One region of the Lysinibacillus sp. NPDC056185 genome, then DNA from elsewhere that is predicted to be linked to it. Evidence: riboswitches for the same ligand, from Rfam matches in the RefSeq annotation. Region 1 holds a riboswitch; each other region holds the start of a gene.

Region 1 (6,865 bases):
CGCTTCGCTTTCGTGCAGAGCAGAGCTTCCTGGGGGCGTCCGATGAACCGCTTGGGGCAACAGCGAAAGCGTAGTGCTAACGAAGCGTCAGCAGCAGGATGTTGGTCACGAAGGCGTTATCACAGGACGTGATGGTTTTAGCCTTCGTTCCTCTATTGCTAATCCCCAAGGAGTCGCCCAGCCACCACTCCAATCAACTTATATGCATGGTATACGTTTCAACAAATGTCCTACCCAAAATTTGATGATGTGTTATTTATCTATCATTTTACCATATTAAGGTTGTGCACCAAAAGTGGGGACGATTCGAGAAACTAAAGTCCCCTTTTTATTCTCTCCAGTAATTTTATCTGAAGCCTAAAATGCAGATTTGTAACATACTGTATTGATCGGTATATTGTTAGCAATAATCAAAATAATTTAGAAAGGGCTGGAGAAATGACTTTTAGAAGGAATTACGGTTTTTTTCTATTATATTTTGTATTATTGGATTGTTATTGTTTTATGCTAGTTCATTAAGTAAAAACGGCATTTTTGGTATTTACTTTTATTTAGGTGCTCTACTGTGGATAACGAGTGTTTATTTTGGGGTATCCGGAATTCGATCAAAACAAACAGGTATTTCTAAATATTTAGGATTACTCATCATTTTGCTTATTCTTGTCATCTACGGATCGATGATTGCAATTATGGTGATACGAGGTTTTGAACCTTAAAGATTAATCGTTCACTTGGAGTATTTTGATTGTACGTCTAGAATTACAAATTTATTATTAAACTAAAAAAACTGCCCTGCAAGTCAATTTCTATGACTTACAGGACAGTTTTATTTTTTATTGTTCGACTTTTAAATCACATTGCTCTAATGGAAGCATTTTAGTTTTATGCTTGATTTTATAGCCAAGCCATAAGAATAAGAACAGTGGAATACCGATATAGGAGACAAGGACTCCATACCAGTCTATTGTATTACCCATAAAGGCATTGTAGTTTTGTCCAATAACAACAATCATACAAACCGTAAAGGCAAATAGCGGGCCGAATGGGAATAGCCTTGCTTTATACGGTAACAATTTCGGATCTAAGCCCTGTACCTCGAATGCTCGACGGAAACGGTAATGGCTAAATGCAATTCCTAGCCAAGCAATGAAGCCAGACATCCCAGAGGCATTTAGAAGCCACATATAGACTACACCATCACCAAAGAATGAAGCTAAAAATGCTAGGGAGCCTACAGCTAAAGTCGCCAGTAATGCGTAAATCGGAATACCTCGACGGCTTAGTTTAGCGAAAAATTTCGGTGCATGTCCATCTACTGCCAATTGCCAAAGCATACGAGAAGATGCGTACAGCCCTGAATTCCCTGCTGACAGCATTGCCGTTAAAATGATAGCATTCATCAATGAAGCAGCAAAGGCAATTCCTAAACGGTCGAACACTAGTGTAAATGGTGAAACAGCGATATCTTCAGATAGCAAACGTGAGTCTGTAAATGGAATCAGCAGCCCAATTGCACCGATCGCTAAAATATAGAATAAAAGAATTCTCCAGAAAACAGACTTAACAGCTTTCGGAATATTTTTACCAGGATCATCTGTTTCACCTGCTGTTATTCCAAGTAGCTCTGTCCCTTGGAACGAGAATCCAGCAGCTAAGAAAATACCAAATGTAGCAAGAAATCCACCGTGGAATGGTCCATCACTGATAAAGAAATTCGTAAAGCCTACCGGAGCGTTTCCTCCTAAAATACCAAAAATCATTAGGAAACTGATAATAATAAAAATGATGACAGTTATAACCTTTATCATGGCAAACCAATATTCACTTTCACCATAGCTTTTTACCGATAATAGATTGAACGTTAAAACGACAGCAATAAATAAAACAGTCCAAAGTGCTGATGAGCTATCTGGGAACCAATATTTCATAATTAATGAGACAGCAGAAATTTCTGCCGCAATTGTAATTGCCCAGTTGTACCAGTAGTTCCAGCCAAGCGCAAAGCCTAGAGCTGGGTCTACAAATTTTGTAGCATACGTACTAAATGAGCCCGATGATGGCATATAAGCTGCCATTTCCCCTAAGCTCGTCATTAAAAAATACACCATGATTCCGATTAATGCATAGGCGAGTAGTGCACCGCCAGGGCCTGCTTGCGCAATGGCACCTCCACTAGCTAAAAACAATCCAGTACCGATTGTACCGCCTAATGAAATCATTGTAATATGACGGCTTTTTAATTCTTTTTTCAGCTTCGGTGCTTTATGACCGAGCTGATTGACTTTTATTTCACTCACGATATAGCTTCCTTCCTTTTTTAAGAGGCGAAAAAAATGCCATCACATGAACGTTGCTGTGATGGCTAAGTAAATCCTCTGTTCCTTCAAAATGATAGCTCAACACGTTGTTCAAACGTGACAGTTCTGTTCCTTTCGGAGACAGCCCCAGCATGAGGTTTTCAAGTCCCCTCACACTTCGGCAGTATTTCCTTTCAGCTAATTTCTCTAATGCTTGTCATTTCCATTAACATACTCTTAAATACCGCGACCTCTACCTCACTACAAACATGAGGCATTAAATATTAAATTTATGATGGGTATTAGTTTAACATACGACCTATGGCATTTCAATAACTCAATTAATATTCTATATTTTGTGAATTTTCCACTATTTTTATTAATGTGATAAAGTGGTATAGTGATTCAATCAAATTTGTTCTAACAAGGGGGGATTTATCTGACTACTCATGAACATACCGATACTTATCCTAGCAGGAAAATTAACTGGAAAGGTACAACCTTATTGCTCGTTATCGGAATAATTTGTATTGCCTCGACATTACGGATGCCGCTAACAGTTGTTGGACCTATCATTTCCTTTATCCGTGAAGACCTCGGCATATCCAATATACTAGCAGGCTTTCTAACAACGATCCCATTGCTAGCATTTGCAATCATTTCACCATTCGCTCCAATTGTCGCACGTAAATTTGGACTAGAATTAACATTATTTTTATCAACTATTCTTTTAGGGGGAGGGATTGTACTACGCTCCCTTGGCACAACTAGTTTACTCGTATTTGGTACGATGCTAATTGGTATAGCCATTTCATTTGGTAATGTACTAATTCCAGGATTACTTAAATTGAAATTTCCCTTTCACGTAGGTTTACTTATGGCATTTTTCACAATGTCGATGAATTTGACGGCTGGACTCGGTGCTGGCATTAGCTATCCTGTTGCCAATTCATCACTTGGTTGGCAAGGTGCACTGGCCATTTCACTTGTTCTTGTGGTGTTAACTATTGTAATTTGGATTCCACAGTTGAAATTTAATAAGCCTGAACCGACTAATAAGACTACGAAAGAACGTACACCATTATGGAAATCACCTGTTACTTGGGCAGTAGCAGGGGCTATGGGATTTCAGTCATTATTATTCTACACAACTGCCGCTTGGATTCCTGAAATATATATATCACAAGGATTAGCTGCAGATCGCGCAGGCTGGATGTTTTCCATCATGCAATTTTCACAAGTTCCAATGGCTTTAGCTGTTCCTATTATCGCTAGTAAAATGACATCTCAACGTCCTCTCGTATTAATGTTTACAGTATTTTACTTAGTTGGCTTTATCGGAGTAGTCATGGAATGGACGACCCTCGCTGTACTGTGGATGGTGCTACTAGGCTTAGCCGGAGGCGCTTCATTCGCATTAGCGATGATGTTCTTTACACTACGTACCCGTACAGCTTTTGAGGCAGCTGATTTATCAGGATTTGCACAATCACTAGGATATTTATTAGCCGCAATCGGTCCAATCTTATTTGGTTATTTACATGATTTATTCGGTGGTTGGAATATCACCGGCTGGTTATTTGTTGTCGTAACATTTATTCTCTTTATATGTTCATTTAGGGCTTCTAAAAATGAATATGTGAATTAAAAAGGGCGGCTCATGATTAAATTATGCCTCGGCATAATTGATCATGGGTCGCTTTGTATTTGCACAATCTTAAAGTGTGCTGCCTTTCTCTACTAATAAGGTGGTTTCTGATAAAAGTAATTTGGTGTATTGTAAACATTAACATAAGGTTTATGGAAAATATGAGTCGTAGCTGGTGAGAGAGGTGGAATCAACCACGTCCAATTGCCAGTAACCTTTCGATCCGCTGCTGCTTCTGTTTCCTCAAACAATTTAAATTGCTGTGCAGCTGTATGATGATCTACTATGCTGACACCGTCTTCTTTAAAGGAATGCAGAACGGCAATATTTAGCTCAACTAATGCGCGATCACGCCATAGAGAAGCCTGTTTAGTTGTATCAAGATTGAAAATTTCTGCTATAGCGGGCAACATATTGTAACGCTCATGATCTGCTAAATTACGTGCTCCAATTTCTGTACCCATATACCAACCATTGAATGGGGCCGCCTCAAAATCAATACCTGCCATTTGAAAGCGCATGCTTGAAATAATCGGCACTGCATACCATTTTAATCCTAGCTTCTCTACTTGAGCAGATTCCGGATGACGAATAGGTACCTCTAGTACATATTCGTCAGGGATAGTAACCACTTGTGGTTCCCTTCCATCCACCTGTACAACGAGTGGAAGCACGTCAAATGCTGTTCTCTTACCTTGCCAGCCGAGTGACTCACATACTTTTGTAAACTCAACAGAATGCAGATCACCAACGATTCCAGATTCCGTTTCATAGCCAGCATAACGGATTAGCTGATGATTCCATATACGTACACGCCCCGGTGCAAAAATCGTTATTGTTGGACGAATTTTTCCATCATTTGTTGCATATTGAATATGTTCAAGCAATGCGTTGAAAATATCCTCTTCTTTTGAAATATCACGGGCATCAACAACATGCAGCGATTGCCAAAACAATCGACCAATACACTTATTACTATTGCGCCATGCTACTCGCGCACCAAAGATTAATTCTTCCGTTGTCGGTATATATTCGCCTGCTATTTTAATTTGCTGTAATTTATTGTCTAGCCATGTTTTTGATTCATTTTGTTCTACTTGATAAAGTTCTAAAAACCGCTGTACTTCATGTAAATTCATATTGAATTCCTCCATCTCCCCTCATATTAGAGGAATGGAACTATAATCACCACGATAAAATCTGCCAGAAAACATACATATTTTATATATGAAATACTTTGTTCAATATTTTATAGCATCTCTCTTTTATTTTTCTAAAACTAAAGTTATTTATGGATTATGATGCCCATTTTGAGTAGACATTATTAAAATTAGGGGAAATTACAGAGGGAATAACTGTTGAGCATGGATTTGCCGCTTTTTTACGCTGATCCCCTTTCGTACGAAGTCACGGTTGACCAGACCTGATTTCATTGTACGGCTGGGTTTTTTTCTCGTCCATAGCTAGAAGCTCTTTAGAACCCCTCGCATAGCAAGGGGTTTTCAAAAGATACAAAAAAAAAGCATGTCGCACTAATGTGCAACATGCTTGATGACCCGTACGGGATTCGAACCCGTGTTACCGCCGTGAAAGGGCGGTGTCTTAACCACTTGACCAACGGGCCGTGGCTCCGAAGGCAGGACTCGAACCTGCGACAACCTGATTAACAGTCAGGTGCTACTACCAACTGAGCTACTTCGGAATAATGGTGGGCCTAAATGGACTCGAACCATCGACCTCACGCTTATCAGGCGTGCGCTCTAACCAGCTGAGCTATAGGCCCATTATTTTGGAGCGGGTGATGAGAATCGAACTCACGACATCAGCTTGGAAGGCTGAGGTTTTACCATTAAACTACACCCGCAGATGGTGGGTCAGGACGGAATCGAACCGCCGACACTTAGAGCTTCAATCTAATGCTCTACCAACTGAGCTACTGACCCGAAAAAATATGGAGGAGGTAGAGGGATTCGAACCCCCGCGCGGTGTTACCCGCCTGTCGGTTTTCAAGACCGATCCCTTCAGCCAGACTTGGGTATACCTCCGAAATATATAAATGGTGGAGCCTAGCGGGATCGAACCGCTGACCTCCTGCGTGCAAGGCAGGCGCTCTCCCAGCTGAGCTAAGGCCCCATGTTAGGAAAGATGGTCGGAATGACAGGATTCGAACCTACGACCCCTTGGTCCCAAACCAAGTGCTCTACCAAGCTGAGCTACATTCCGATACTATTAGGCTTTTTTGGCGCGCCCGACAGGAGTCGAACCCATAACCTTCTGATCCGTAGTCAGACGCTCTATCCAATTGAGCTACGGGCGCATTTATAAAAACTGATGAGCCATGAAGGACTCGAACCTTCGACCCTCTGATTAAAAGTCAGATGCTCTACCAACTGAGCTAATGGCTCATATTAAAAAATGAATGGCTGGGGTACTAGGATTCGAACCTAGGCATGACGGAATCAAAATCCGTTGCCTTACCGCTTGGCTATACCCCAATTATAAATGGGGCGACTGATGGGAATCGAACCCACGAATGCCGGAACCACAATCCGGTGCGTTAACCACTTCGCCACAATCGCCACTATATGTAATCACAGTAGTTTTTGATAACGAGTACCTTGAAACCTGGCAGGGGCAGTAGGAATCGAACCCACACCAAAGGTTTTGGAGACCTCTATTCTACCGTTGAACTATGCCCCTAAAAATGGTGGAGGGGGACGGATTCGAACCGCCGAACCCTAAGGAGCGGATTTACAGTCCGCCGCGTTTAGCCTCTTCGCTACCCCTCCAAGGGATGGTGCCGGCGATAGGAGTCGAACCCACGACCTACTGATTACAAGTCAGTTGCTCTACCAACTGAGCTACACCGGCAAAAAAAAAATGGCGGTCCCGACCGGGATCGAACCGGCGATCTCCTGCG
Region 2 (6,865 bases), on a different contig from region 1:
ACAAATTGATACAGCAGTTGGTGCGGAACGTCTAGGAAAAATTAATGAAGAGCTTTTAGTGTTTGAAGAAAACTTTGAACCACAGAAAAAACTTGGCAAAATTTTAGAAAAACGCCGTGATGCATTTGCTTCTGCAAAAATCGACTGGGGTCATGCAGAAACTTTAGCTTATGCAACAATTATTCAAGATGGCACACCAGTACGTTTTACAGGTCAAGATGCACAACGTGGTACGTTCTCTCAACGTCACTTAGTGTTACATGACAAAAACAATGGTAATTTATTCACGCCACTTCACCATATTTCAGGTGCAAATGCATCATTTTCAGTACACAACTCTCCACTTACAGAAGCTGGGGTAGTGGGCTTTGAATATGGTTACAATTTAGAAAATGGCCATGTATTATCAGTTTGGGAAGCTCAATTTGGTGACTTTGCTAACATGGCACAAGTTATGTTTGATAACTTTATTTCAGGTGCACGTGCTAAATGGGGTCAAAAATCTGGTCTAGTTATTCTTTTACCACATGGTTATGAAGGTCAAGGTCCAGAACACTCTTCAAGCCGTATGGAACGTTACTTACAAATGTCAGCTGAAAATAACTGGTTCGTAGCAAACTGCTCAAACGCAGGTAACTACTACCACTTATTACGTCGTCAAGCAGCATTATTAGGTACAGAAGGCGTTCGCCCACTTGTAGTTGTATCACCTAAGTACTTACTTCGTCACCCATTAGCTGCAGCAAATGCTGATCAATTAGCAAATGGCTCATTCCAAGAAGTAATTGAACAACCAGGTCTAGGTTCAAAAACTGAAGCTGTAGAACGCATTGTATTAGGTTCAGGTAAAGTAATGATCGACATTGCAGACCGTATTAAAGATGGTGAAGGCTTCGATCACCTACACATTGCTCGTGTAGAACAACTTTACCCATTCCCAAAAGAGCAAGTTGCTGGTATTATTGCAAAGTATCCTAATGTTAAAGAAATCGTTTGGGTACAAGAAGAACCTAAAAACCAAGGTTCTTGGAATTATGCATTAGAAACATTACACGACCTTTCAGAAGGTAAAAAGCTACGTTATGTAGGCCGTCCTGCAATGAGCTCGACTTCTGAAGGTGATGCAGATTCTCATAAAGCAGCTCAAGCCGCACTTGTAGAAGAAGCAGTTGCTGAGCCTGTAAAGGTTAAATAATCACATATTAAATTTTTGAGAGCCGGGCTACTTGCTGAGGCAGTAGCCCTTTTATGTGCATAATGCACGTTAATTAAAGGAGGAAATGAAAGTGGCTGAAATTAAAGTCCCTGAATTAGCAGAATCGATTACAGAAGGTAGTATCGCACAATGGGTAAAAAAAGTGGGCGATCGCGTTGAAAAAGGTGAATTCATCGTTGAACTTGAAACAGACAAAGTAAACGCTGAAATCATTTCTGAAGAAGCGGGAGTTTTAACTCAAATTTTAGCTGAAGAAGGCGATACTGTACTTGTTGGTCAAGTAATCGCAGTAGTAGAAGCTGGCGAAGGTGCAGCACCTGCTCCAGCGGCACCAGTTGCAGCAGCAGTAGCACCAGCAGCAGCACCACAAGCGGCACCTGCTCCAGTTGCAGCAGCTCCAGTTGTAGAAGAAACTACTGGTGAGCGTGTAATCGCATCTCCAGCAGCTCGTAAACTTGCTCGTGAAAAAGGTATTGACCTTGCTGCTGTATCTCCAGTAGATCCACAAGGCCGTGTACGTGTACAAGACGTAGCAGCTCATGGTACAGCACCAGTAGCAGCACCAGTAGCAGCAGCACCTAAAGCAGTTGTAGCTGTAGATGATTCACGTGTAACAATTGAAAAAATGAGCCGTCGTCGCCAAACAATTGCAAAACGCTTACTTGAAGTAAAACAATCTACAGCAATGTTAACTACATTCAACGAAGTAGATATGACAAACGTTATGGCTTTACGCTCTCGTAAAAAAGACCAATTCTTCGAGTCAACTGGCTCTAAACTTGGTTTCATGTCATTCTTCACAAAAGCTGTAGTTGCAGCGCTTAAAAAATACCCATATGTGAACGCACAAATCAATGGTGATGAAATTCACTTAAACAACTTCTTTGATATCGGTGTAGCTGTATCAACAGAAGAAGGTTTAGTAGTACCGGTTGTACGTGACGCTGACCGCAAAAACTTTGCTGAAATTGAAGATTCAATTGCAGACCTAGCTAAAAAAGCACGCGACAAAAAATTAGGTTTATCTGATCTTCAAGGTGGCTCATTCACAATTACAAATGGTGGTGTATTCGGTTCATTAATGTCTACACCTATCATGAATGGTACACAAGCTGGTATCCTTGGTATGCATACTATCAAAAAACGTCCAGTTGAAGTGAATGGTGAAGTAGAAATTCGCCCAATGATGTACTTAGCTCTTTCTTATGACCACCGTATTATCGATGGTAAAGATTCTGTAGGCTTCCTTAAAACTGTTAAAGAACTACTTGAAAACCCAGAAGATTTATTATTAAATTCTTAATTCCTGAGTTTATTAAAACCTTGCAAACATTGTTTTGCAGGGTTTTTTCTTTTTATGGAGCAACTCTTAAGAAAGCGACGGAAAGAGAACGAAGCGATGGATAGAAGAGCTAAAGTGACGGAAAAAGTACTCGTATCGACGGAAAGAAAAGCTGAATCGACGGAAAGAATAGCCAAAGCGACGGTAAGAGAACGAATCGATGGATAGAAGAGCTAAAGTGACGGAAAAAGCATTCGTAGCGACGGATAGAAGTGCAGAATCGACGGAAAGAAGAGCCAGAGCGACGGAAAGAAAACCAAGCGACGGAAAGAAGAGCCAAAATGACAGATAAAGTATTCATAGCGACGGATAGAAGAGCTGAATCGACGGAAAGAAAAGCCAGAGCGACGGTAAGAAAACGAAGCGATGGATAGAAGAGCTAAAGTGACGGATAAAGTACTCGTAGCGACGGATAGAAAAGCTGAATCGACAGAAAGAAAAGCCAGAGCGACGGAAAGAAAACGAAGCGACGGATAAAAGAGCAAAAGTGACGGATAAAGTACTCGTAGCGACGGATAGAAAAGCTGAATCGACGGAAAGAAAAGCCAGAGCGATGGAAAGGGAACGAATCGACGGATAGAAGAGCTAAAGTGACGGAAAAAGTATTCGTAGCAATACGGATTTTCCAAAGAATCGGCTTTTCATTTACATTATTATAACTGCATCCAAGTATATAAATTGGGTAAAGTTCGTATAAAGAAGCATAGGCGACTTTACGGATTCTTTCGGCAAAGCGGCAGTCTTAATTATTTTCAACTTTGCAAAAGTGTATATAAGGCATTAAAAGGATAAAAAACCCTAATATTGTAATTAGTCAGAAAAGTAATAAAATTATCTTGACGAACACATTAGCTTTATAGTAGTATCTTAATATCAATTAAATATACAAACCTCACATTTATCCTATTGTGAGGTAGAGGCGCGGTATTTATTAGTTCATTGTTGAGTACAAGCAAACGAAGACGCAATGGAGAAGGAACTATCGCCGAAGTATAGAAGGAGCTCGTACTTTTATGCTGGGTCTGCAGTGAATAAGTGCAGGACTGTCCTAGTAAATTATTTTCCAGGTTTATTAGGTTGTGCTATCTCGGAATGATGGAATTATAGTGAGGATTTGGGCAACTGTTAAAAAAGTAAGACCTAAGTTCAGTACTTAGGTCTTTTTTGGTACAGTTGTCTTATTTTTTACAGAAAAGGGGAGATTTACATGAAAAGAAAATGGTTGGTATTAATGTTGACCGTCATGACTGCAATTTTGCTAGCAGCTTGTGGTGCTGGTGACAAAAAGGCTACGACGTCATCTAGTAATGACGGTAACAAGACGAGTACGGAAGAAGGCGGCGGCCAATTCCGTATTGGGATGGAAGCAGGTTATGCTCCGTTTAACTGGACACAGCAGGGTGATGCAAATGGCGCAGTAAAAATTGCGGATAATGCAGAATATGCGGGTGGTTATGATGTGCAAATGGCGAAAAAAATCGCTGAAGGCTTAGGAAAAGAATTAGTTATCGTAAAATTGGAATGGGATGGCTTAGTACCAGCACTACAGTCCAATAAAATCGATGCAATCATTGCTGGTATGTCACCTACTAAAGAGCGTAAGCAAACAGTTGACTTCACTGAAAACTACTATACATCTGATTTTGTTATGGTCATTAAAAAAGGCAGCAAATATGAAAAAGCAACTTCTATCCAAGATTTCTCTGGTGCTAAAATTACATCACAATTAAATACATCTAACTACAATGTCATCGATCAAATCAAAGATGTAAAAAAACAAACTGCAATGGATAACTTCCCAGCAATGCGCGTTGCATTAGAAGCTGGAAAAATTGACGGCTATGTAGCTGAACGTCCAGAAGGTATTTCCGCTGCTGCTGCAAATGATAAGTTCGCGTATGTGAAGTTTGAAAAAGGCTTCAAAACAGATATTTCAAATACATCCATTGCAGTTGGTTTACGTAAAGGCGATGCAAATCTTGAAAAAATCAATGAGATCTTAAAAGGTATTTCTGAAGATGATCGCCAAAAAATTATGGAAGAAGCCATTCACCAACAACCAGCAGCACAATAACATGATGGCACGGGCTATCTGCTAGTCCGTGCCATCTCATTACAATTTATAATCTTTCTAAATAATAATAATGTCTGAGCTAAAAGTTTCATAAAATAAAAGAAACAAAGGCTCCATCCAAGACAGGATACTGTAACGAACAAGCAACACGACGTTGTTAGGAGGAACATCATGAGTTTTGATTGGATTATTTCTATTGTTGAGAACAACTGGCAAATGTTTTTACGAGGTGCGTATTATACATTACTTATTTCTATTAGTAGTACAATTATTGGTGCACTTATCGGATTTTTCATCGGAATTATGCATACCATTAAGGTTCGTAAAAAAGGTGTAAAGTTCTATAGCTTAAAGCTCATTAATTTTATACTAACATGCTATGTCGAATTTTTCCGTGGTACACCAATGATTGTACAAGCAATGGTTGTATTTTTCGGATTAGATATTGCATTTGGCATTGATATGCACTTTATTACGGCAGGTATTTTAGTTGTTTCATTAAACACAGGTGCTTATATGACTGAAATTGTTCGCGGTGGTATTGTATCCATTGATAAAGGGCAGTACGAGGCTGCATCGGCAATTGGTATGAACCATTTTCAAATTATGCTACATGTTGTATTACCACAAGTTGCGCGAAATATATTGCCTGCAACAGGTAACCAATTAATTATGAATATTAAAGATACAGCAGTATTAAATGTTATCGGGGTTACGGAATTGTTCTTCCAAACAAAATCGATCGCGGGTAATAACTTCCGCTATTTTGAATCCTTCTTTATAGCTTGTGTCCTTTATTTCATCATGACATTCACAGCATCGAGAATCTTACTGTATATTGAAAAACGACTGGACGGACCAGATGCCTACCAAAAAGAACAGAAAGAAGCAGTATAGGGGGACGAACAAGTGACAATTATTAAAATAGAGCATTTAAGTAAATCATTTGGTCGTAACCAAGTGTTAAAGGATGTAAATTTCCAAGTAGAAAAAGGTGAGGTTGTCTGCTTAATCGGTTCTTCTGGATCAGGTAAATCAACATTACTACGCTGCATTAATTTACTGGAAACACCAAGTGGTGGTCAAATTATTTACAAAGGTGAAAACATTTTAGATGAAAAGCATAATATCCAAGAATACCGTACACATTTAGGTATGGTATTCCAGCAATTTAACTTATTCAACAATCATAATGTGCTAAAAAACTGTACAGTTGGTCAAATGAAAGTATTAAAGCGTTCAAAGGCAGAAGCCGACGAAGTTGCTTTAAAATATTTGCAGATTGTTGGTATGGATCAATACGTCAATGCCAAGCCACGACAACTATCTGGCGGTCAAAAACAGCGTGTAGCGATTGCACGAGCATTGTCAATGAGCCCAGATGTAATGCTGTTTGATGAACCGACGTCAGCACTGGATCCAGAGATGGTCGGTGAAGTGTTGAAGGTAATGCGCCAGCTTGCGGATGCTGGGAATACGATGTTAATTGTTACACATGAAATGGAATTTGCCAAAGAAGTAGCGGATCGCGTCGTATTTATGGATAAAGGTGTAATTGTAGAGGAAGGACCACCATCACAGGTATTAGTAAATCCTCAGAATGAACGGACAAAAGAGTTTTTAAAACGAACATTAAAATAACGTTCGATTACAATAACAAAAAAAGTGAGTCCAAATTAATGGGCTCACTTATTTTCTAGAATTCCATTCTGCGTATAAAATAAAGCAAATTGCAAATGCAACGGCTAGGATAAAAAACCATTGCGGTACACTACCAAAGCTCATAGTAACACCTCGAAGTAAAAATTTTTATTATGGATATGGTAAAAAAAAACGATAGTTATGGAGAAAATATGATCTTCTATGGTTTTTTTCTCCACAAAAGTTCAAAAATATTATAAAATAAGCAGTAGACATTAGCTTCGTGCTAGTAAAGAGAGGTAGAGAGATTATGTTACATTTAAAATGGAAAGATGCTCCAACAGTACGCACAGTTACTTGTAAGCATACTAATGCATCAAAATATTTAGTTTCAAACGTATTAACAGTAGGGAAACAATATGATGTGAAAAATGAAACAGAAGAATTCATTTTTATTATCGATAACACTGGTAATATCGGTGGCTACTATAAAGATTATTTCGAATAAAAATCAAAGGGTGGTTCAGATTTTTCTGAGCCACCCTTCTTTGTTGGGAAAAAGGAATCATTCCTTCTTAAAGGTCTTCAAGTC
Region 3 (6,865 bases), on a different contig from region 1:
ATTTCATCATGGTACAATATTATGACATGTTTATTGTACTCTCAAGAGCTACGAGCGTCAAGGCAACTTAAAGTTTTTCATATTCCTTATTAAATAAGTAATCTAGTACATGATGCATCGTTTTTTCTCGAAAAATCTATCTTTACTTTATCAGTGTCAAATTTTAAGAAAATTCTAAGAAAGAAGGCTTTCAATGTTAAACACTTCATCTCCTACAATCTCAGCATTTGGCTATGAGATAATTCGCGATTATATTTTATCTTCCATTCTTGGTAAACACGAAGATGATGTCCTTTACTGGGCAGGAAAAGATCTAGCTCGGAAGTTCCCATGTACAAGTCAAGATGAACTTATCGCATTTTTCGCAGATGCCTGTTGGGGTAATTTAGAGCTTGTCAAAGAATCGAAAGATGGACGTATATTCCAGTTGACAAATGATCCAGAACTGTTACAAATCGGTCTTCGAAGCTTTAGACTTGAAGCAGGATTTATAGCTGAGCAAATCCAGCAAGTAAAAGGTTATTTAACAGAATGCTATGATGAAAAACGTGAAAAGCAACAAAATGTAACGTTCACAGTAAAATGGGACGTTAAAGAAAGAATCATGAATACCGTTCCTACAGAATAAAACGAAAAGGATTGCCATCCCACATTTATGGATGACAATCCTTTTTATGTATACAATAGAAGTTAATTGTAGCGAAGATTGGGCAACTCCTTGGAGTAGCGTCATAAATGGACAAGCGAAGCAGCTCCATTGGACGCCCCCAGTAAAGCGTCGTGATGGAACAGAAATCACCCCCTCGTTAAGATGATGAGTTTAGGGATGACATGTTGCTAAAGCGTATGTCATGTGAATTGGCTGATTGGAGTGGAGGCTGGGCGACTCCTTGGGGATCAGCAATAGAGGAACGAAGGCTAAGAACATCACGTCCTGTGATAACGCCTTCGTGACCAACATCGTGTTGGCCCGAGACCCTGGAGCGAGCATAGCGAGTGAAGCGGCTCATCGGACGCCCCCAGGAAGCTCTGCTCTGCGCGAAAGCAAAGCGACAGCTACAAAGCGCCTAGCCGGAACGGAAATCACCCCCTCGTTTATGTTTACGAATCATTTTTCTAATTTATAGTTGTGCACGTCTTTCTTTTAAAAGTACATCTATTAACCCAATAAATGCCTCCAAAATATTAAGTGAGTGTTGAATCATTTCTTCTATGTTATTAATTGACAGTTCATTCACTAATTTTTGTGCGGCCATATGTACTAATTCATGTGGTTGTTCAATATGACGATATTCTGGTAAGTTCTGATATTCCTCAAAATGTCCGTAATACCATTTTCCAAACATACATTGATGATACGTTTTTATCGTTTCTTTCTGACCAGCCTTTTGAATAGCATTTCGTAAAAAGCTAGCATGATCCATTAACCTTGCTGCCAATTGGCTAACTACCGTTTGCTCTGATGGTTTTCTGATTGTCGGTGCAATAGCTTTTAACATTTCAGATACTTGATTTTGTATTATATCCGAGAAGTCACTAGAATGTGATAATTCCGTCGTCGTTTCCGCTAAACGACCTGCAGCTATTACATTTTCTTCTGATGCAACTGTTATTTGATGAATACCATGTGCTGCTTCTTCAATATTTCTACTTGTTACAGTCAGATTAGCAATATTGTCCTTCATGACACTTATAAAGTCAGTTAAATAATGTTCGACTTCTTTAATATTTGTTATTGTATTATGTAATTTCTTATCAATGACTGAGCGAATCTTTGTCATTTCTTGCAATGAACCTTTCGAGCTGTTGGCTAAATTCCCTACCTCCATCGCGACAACATTAAAGCCTTTTCCATGCTCACCAGCACGTGCGGCTTCAATAGAGGCATTTAAAGATAGTAGTTGCGTTTGATCGGCAATCCCGGTTACACCTTTACTGATATCATCCATTTTAGTCATTTCATCATTCAGTTGCTCTGTTGAATTTGCTCCTTTGGTCAACAGCTCCTGAACCATTTCACCTTTTGAAATGGATGATTCCATTTCTTCTACAAGTAGTAATGAATGCTGTTTTATTTCTTGAATGTTTGCATTAACATTTTGCTCAACCGCAAGCACCTCCTCTGTATTTGACGACATTTCTTCACTCATTGCTGAAATATCCCCTACACTCGTAGAGACATTTTGAACCTTTAAAGCCGTTTGAAAATTAATTAACTCCATATGCGCTAGTACAAAGTCTAAAATCGCATTTTTCACATCAATACTTTCCTGCTCAAGTTCCAATTCCAAAATTCGTTTTTTTAATATTTGTATTTCTATATCGTTGTGCCTCTCAACGCTTTCATCCATTGGCTTTTGAAATAAACCAAATAACCCCATACAAACTTCCACCTTCCCTTTGGTAAAACATGTCATATTTTATTATATAACAATAGAATTAGATAAAGTATTAAATTGATGTGAACAAAAAAAGATGTGCCTTTTACTGACACATCCTCTTCAACATTATATGAAAAGTGCTTGTTCTAAAATCAATTATGCCCTTCTTTCCGTCGCTTTGGCTGTTCTATCCACGAATTTGAGTGCTCTATCCACTACTTTGGTGGTTCTATTCGACTTTGAGTGCTCTATCCACGAATTTGGTGGTTCTATCCACGAATTTGAGTGCTCTATCCACGATTTTGGTGGTTCTATCCACGAATTTGAGTGCTCTATCCACGACTTTGGTGGTTCTATTCGACTTTGAGTGCTCTATCCACAAATTTGGTGGTTCTATCCACGAAGTTGAATGCTCTATCCACGATTTTGGTGGCTCTATCCACGAATTTGACTTTGGGTGCTCTATCCATCTTTGACTCTTTTAAATTGCGTCCGAAGGCATTAGGCCAACAAATGTTTTTGTGCGAAAGCGTAGTGCAACGTAGCGTCAGCAACTGATGTTTTTTGCGCGAAAGCGTAGCGTCAGCGGCACGAAGTTGATCACTCAGTTGTCGCTACGCTTTCTGTACAAAAGACATTTCCTGAAATAAATTAAATTCATCATGTAATGCATTTGCTGCACGAATCATTTCGTCCTGAGGTACAACGACAGACACTTTTATTTCAGAAGTACTTACCATTTTTACAGGGATATCTTCACGACGTAGACGATCAAACATTCGGGCAGCCACCCCTGGATTAGACGCCATACCAGATCCAATAATGGAAACTTTCGCTAAACCAATTTCAAAATCTGCAAAACTAAATCCTAGTGATACTTTACTATCTTCTAGTACACGTAATGCTTCAGCGAACTCCTCTTTTAAAATGGTAAATGATACAGTCGGCTTTAAGCCATCAATTATTGCTTGTACGATTATATCGACGTTTATACGATTTTCCGCAAGTATTGTGAACATATCTGCTAACGAAGCATTAGAATAAGCATCATAACCAATCGTTAAGCGAATAACGTCTGACTCATAGGCAACACCTCGTACAATTAAATTTTTTTCCATTTCAACTTCCTCCTTCAATAAAGTACCTACTGTATCTATTTCGCTCGACCTAATGATAACCGGGATTTGAAACTTCTTTGCTAACTCTACAGCTCGCGGGTGTAAAATTTGTGACCCTAAGTTTGATAGCTCTAGCATCTCATCATAGGAAATTTCTTTTAGCTTTTGTGCCCCAGCAACATGACTTGGATCAGCTGTATAGACTCCATCCACATTCGTGTAAATATCTACCCGCTTCGCCTTCAATTTTGCTGCAATGGCTATAGCCGTCGTTTCCGCCCCACCTTTACCTAACGTCGTAATATTCCGTAAATTATCGATACCCTGTTCCCCAGCAACGACTACGATTTTCCCCTGTACAAAATGCTCTTCTATTCGTCTAGCATCCATCCCATCAATACGGGCATTGCTATACATAGCATCAGTTTCAATGCCTGCCTGCCAGCCCGTTAATGACACAGCATCATATCCTTCCTCCTGTAAAGCAATTGCCACTAATGTACTAGTAAGTTGTGAGCTTGTTGAAAGTAATGCGTCTAGTTCACGCTTAGATGCATTGTCTGATAAATCACGAACCATCTTTGTTAATTCTTTAGATATACTCCTCATAGCTGTAGTGACAACGACAACATCAAAACCTCTTTCCTTTTCTGCAATCGCCTTTTGCGCAACATTTTGAATGTGCTCTGTTGATGCTAATGCAGCACCACCAAATTTCATCACAACTCTCGCCATCTTTATCATTCTCCTTCGTATTCAATCATTTTACTGATTATAAAGTAGCTATGCTTTTGCAGCTTTTCACAAAATAACACCACAAAAGCAAATAGCACCCCTTCACCTCTTAGGTAAAAGTAACAGACTTGAAAAAATGTTGTTTCGGAAAACTAAAAAGGCAGCTCCTCACATAACGTGAAAGCTGCCTATAACATGTACAATAAAGTAACTTGCGCATGTGTGATAGCTCTCCGAAACGTTTAGAATCGACAGTCTTACATCTCTTAAATGTAAAACCAGCACAGCATCGGAAACAACGATGCTCCACTTCGGCAAGTTCCCCTTTCATACATTTTCACTGGACTTGTTCGTCCTCGCATGTACTACTCTTGAACCTTGCACCTCTATCATCACTAAATAGTGATCGTATTTAATTGAACCTTAGTGAAGAAATTTCCAATTCAATAAGTAGAAACTACTAAAAAAACTAAGGCGCCGTATATAACATCGCTTTATTGAAGAGCAATGTTATATACAACCTTAGCATACGTCCAATCCTTTGACAATGTGTCTTGTCGAAAATCAATTTCGCCTTGGCGTAATTGCCGCTGACGCTTCGCTTTCGCGCAGAAGACATTTGCCGCTGACGCTTCGCTTTCGCGCAGATAAACAATGCGTCCGAAGGCTTCATTTTCATTCAGTAGGTGTTTGTACATCCACTGAAAAGGAATTCCATCTGCATTCATCTCACTACCTTTAGAGGTGAGAGTCTTCTGCTGAATGAAAATAAGCATGAATATTGCTAGCAAGATTAGCAGGCATCCCGGCTTCCTGTAATGCCTGCATACTTGCCTCACGAATTTTTTTGACAGAGCCAAAATGCTTGAGTAATTGTTGTTTTCGCTTCGGACCAATTCCCTCTATATTATCGAGGACAGATTGTATAGCGTGTTTCTCATGCTGCTGTCGTAAGAAGGTTATAGCAAAGCGGTGTACTTCATCCTGAATTCGTTGTAATAAGTAGAATCCATCACTTGTACGTTTTAACGCAATAACTTCTGGTGGATCACCAAATAGAAGCTGTGACGTATTGTGCTTTTCATCTTTTGCTAATCCGGCAATTGGAATGACAAGGCCGAGCTCATCCTCTAATACTTCACGCGCGACTTCCATTTGCCCCTTCCCACCATCTATTAGTACTAAATCCGGTAAAGGTAGACCATCTTTTAATACACGTGTGTATCGACGACGTATTACTTCTTGCATTGCCCCGTAATCATCGTGCTTGGCGGCGGTACGTGTTTTGTATTTTCGATACTCCTTCTTCGCAGGTTTTCCATCGATAAATACAACCATTGCAGATACAGCATCTGTCCCATGCATATGACTATTATCGAAGGCTTCAATCCGTAACGGCGTAGAAATGCCCATCGCTTCACCGAGCGCCTCACACGCTCCTATTGTGCGCTCTTCCTGACGTTCAATAAGTTGGAACTTTGCTGCTACAGCAATTTCAGCATTTTTCGTCGCTAATTCAACTAGCTCTTTTTTTTGCCCACGTTTTGGTGTCAGTACCTTAACTTCTAGTAATTCCGTTAAAATATCTGCATCAATAGATTGTGGGATAAAAATCTCCTTAGGTTTAATGTGCTCTAGCTTCTCGTAAAATCGTCCAACAAACGTTAAAAATTCCTCTTCTGCCTCTTGATAAACCGGGAAAATCGAGACATCTCGCTCTATAAGCTTTCCTTGACGAACAAAGAAAACTTGAACACACATCCAACCCTTCTCGACGGCATAGCCAAATACATCACGATTCGTTGTATCACTTGATACGATTTTTTGCTTTTGCATGACTGTATCGATATGTGCAATTTGATCGCGAAATTCTTTTGCACGCTCAAACTCTAAATTTTCTGCGGCCGCTAGCATTTTTACTTCTAGCTCCTTTTTGACTTCCTCAACCCCACCATTTAAAAATTTTGTCATATCCTCAATCATCTCATGGTAAATGTCAGCTTCAATATCCTTCACACAAGGGGCTAGACATTGCCCCATGTGATAATACAAGCAAACCTTGGTAGGGAGTTGTACACATTTTCGCAGAGGATACAAACGATCTAGCAACTTTTTTGTCTCACTTGCTGCATACGCATTCGGATATGGCCCAAAATATTTCGCCTTATCCTTTTTCACTTTTCGTGTTGTAATAAGACGTGGATGTTTCTCATTTGTAATTTTTAAATACGGATACGTTTTATCATCCGTTAGCATAATATTGTACTTCGGATCATGTAGTTTTATAAGATTAAGCTCTAAAATTAAAGCTTCAATATTGGAAGATGTCACAATGTACTCAAAGTCTTCTATTTCGCTTACAAGTCTCTGTGTTTTCCCTTCATGCGTACCAGTAAAATACGAGCGTACTCGATTTTTCAGCACTTTTGCCTTCCCGACATAAATAATAGTTCCTTGTCGATCTTTCATCAAATAGCAGCCAGGCTGATCTGGTAAAATTTCAAGCTTTCGTTTAATTAAATCATTCATCGCCTACCTGCCCCCTTTTTCTAAAAAAGCAAATAAAGATTTGTCTATTCTCAAATATAACGTTCGCTTTTCCTCTATATTATATAACGAAAAAAAGCCAAG

The links. A riboswitch is a leader RNA that binds a small molecule or an ion and turns the genes downstream of it on or off. The one in region 1 is predicted to bind lysine.
Region 2: linked by a shared signal. The riboswitch ahead of ACMZ42_RS02620 (transporter substrate-binding domain-containing protein) and the one ahead of ACMZ42_RS12530 (amino acid permease) in region 1 are both predicted to bind lysine.
Region 3: linked by a shared signal. The riboswitch ahead of ACMZ42_RS14475 (aspartate kinase) and the one ahead of ACMZ42_RS12530 (amino acid permease) in region 1 are both predicted to bind lysine.

What each region holds. Positions count from the first base shown of each region.
Region 1 covers NZ_JBLLLQ010000010.1:140,943-147,807, forward strand. The annotation lists gene ACMZ42_RS12530 (amino acid permease) at 834-2,297, opposite strand; lysine riboswitch at 2,385-2,561, opposite strand; gene ACMZ42_RS12535 (CynX/NimT family MFS transporter) at 2,737-3,945, shown strand; gene ACMZ42_RS12540 (nitric oxide synthase oxygenase) at 4,038-5,084, opposite strand; tRNA gene ACMZ42_RS12545 (tRNA-Glu) at 5,498-5,569, opposite strand; tRNA gene ACMZ42_RS12550 (tRNA-Asn) at 5,571-5,647, opposite strand; tRNA gene ACMZ42_RS12555 (tRNA-Ile) at 5,652-5,728, opposite strand; tRNA gene ACMZ42_RS12560 (tRNA-Gly) at 5,736-5,809, opposite strand; tRNA gene ACMZ42_RS12565 (tRNA-Phe) at 5,813-5,888, opposite strand; tRNA gene ACMZ42_RS12570 (tRNA-Ser) at 5,898-5,990, opposite strand; tRNA gene ACMZ42_RS12575 (tRNA-Ala) at 6,003-6,078, opposite strand; tRNA gene ACMZ42_RS12580 (tRNA-Pro) at 6,092-6,168, opposite strand; tRNA gene ACMZ42_RS12585 (tRNA-Arg) at 6,186-6,262, opposite strand; tRNA gene ACMZ42_RS12590 (tRNA-Lys) at 6,278-6,350, opposite strand; tRNA gene ACMZ42_RS12595 (tRNA-Gln) at 6,366-6,440, opposite strand; tRNA gene ACMZ42_RS12600 (tRNA-His) at 6,449-6,524, opposite strand; tRNA gene ACMZ42_RS12605 (tRNA-Trp) at 6,572-6,645, opposite strand; tRNA gene ACMZ42_RS12610 (tRNA-Tyr) at 6,651-6,734, opposite strand; tRNA gene ACMZ42_RS12615 (tRNA-Thr) at 6,741-6,816, opposite strand; tRNA gene ACMZ42_RS12620 (tRNA-Asp) at 6,827-6,865, opposite strand, start outside.
Region 2 covers NZ_JBLLLQ010000002.1:30,155-37,019, forward strand. The annotation lists gene ACMZ42_RS02605 (2-oxoglutarate dehydrogenase E1 component) at 1-1,195, shown strand, start outside; gene odhB (2-oxoglutarate dehydrogenase complex dihydrolipoyllysine-residue succinyltransferase) at 1,287-2,519, shown strand; gene ACMZ42_RS02615 (hypothetical protein) at 2,732-3,187, opposite strand; lysine riboswitch at 3,465-3,651, shown strand; gene ACMZ42_RS02620 (transporter substrate-binding domain-containing protein) at 3,766-4,632, shown strand; gene ACMZ42_RS02625 (amino acid ABC transporter permease) at 4,804-5,529, shown strand; gene ACMZ42_RS02630 (amino acid ABC transporter ATP-binding protein) at 5,542-6,273, shown strand; gene ACMZ42_RS02635 (DUF6501 family protein) at 6,584-6,781, shown strand; gene ACMZ42_RS02640 (toxic anion resistance protein) at 6,839-6,865, opposite strand, start outside.
Region 3 covers NZ_JBLLLQ010000014.1:9,967-16,831, forward strand. The annotation lists gene ACMZ42_RS14460 (YslB family protein) at 194-628, shown strand; gene ACMZ42_RS14465 (methyl-accepting chemotaxis protein) at 1,122-2,381, opposite strand; gene ACMZ42_RS14470 (hypothetical protein) at 2,476-2,748, shown strand; gene ACMZ42_RS14475 (aspartate kinase) at 2,996-4,234, opposite strand; lysine riboswitch at 4,453-4,631, opposite strand; gene ACMZ42_RS14480 (hypothetical protein) at 4,729-4,962, opposite strand; gene uvrC (excinuclease ABC subunit UvrC) at 4,973-6,763, opposite strand.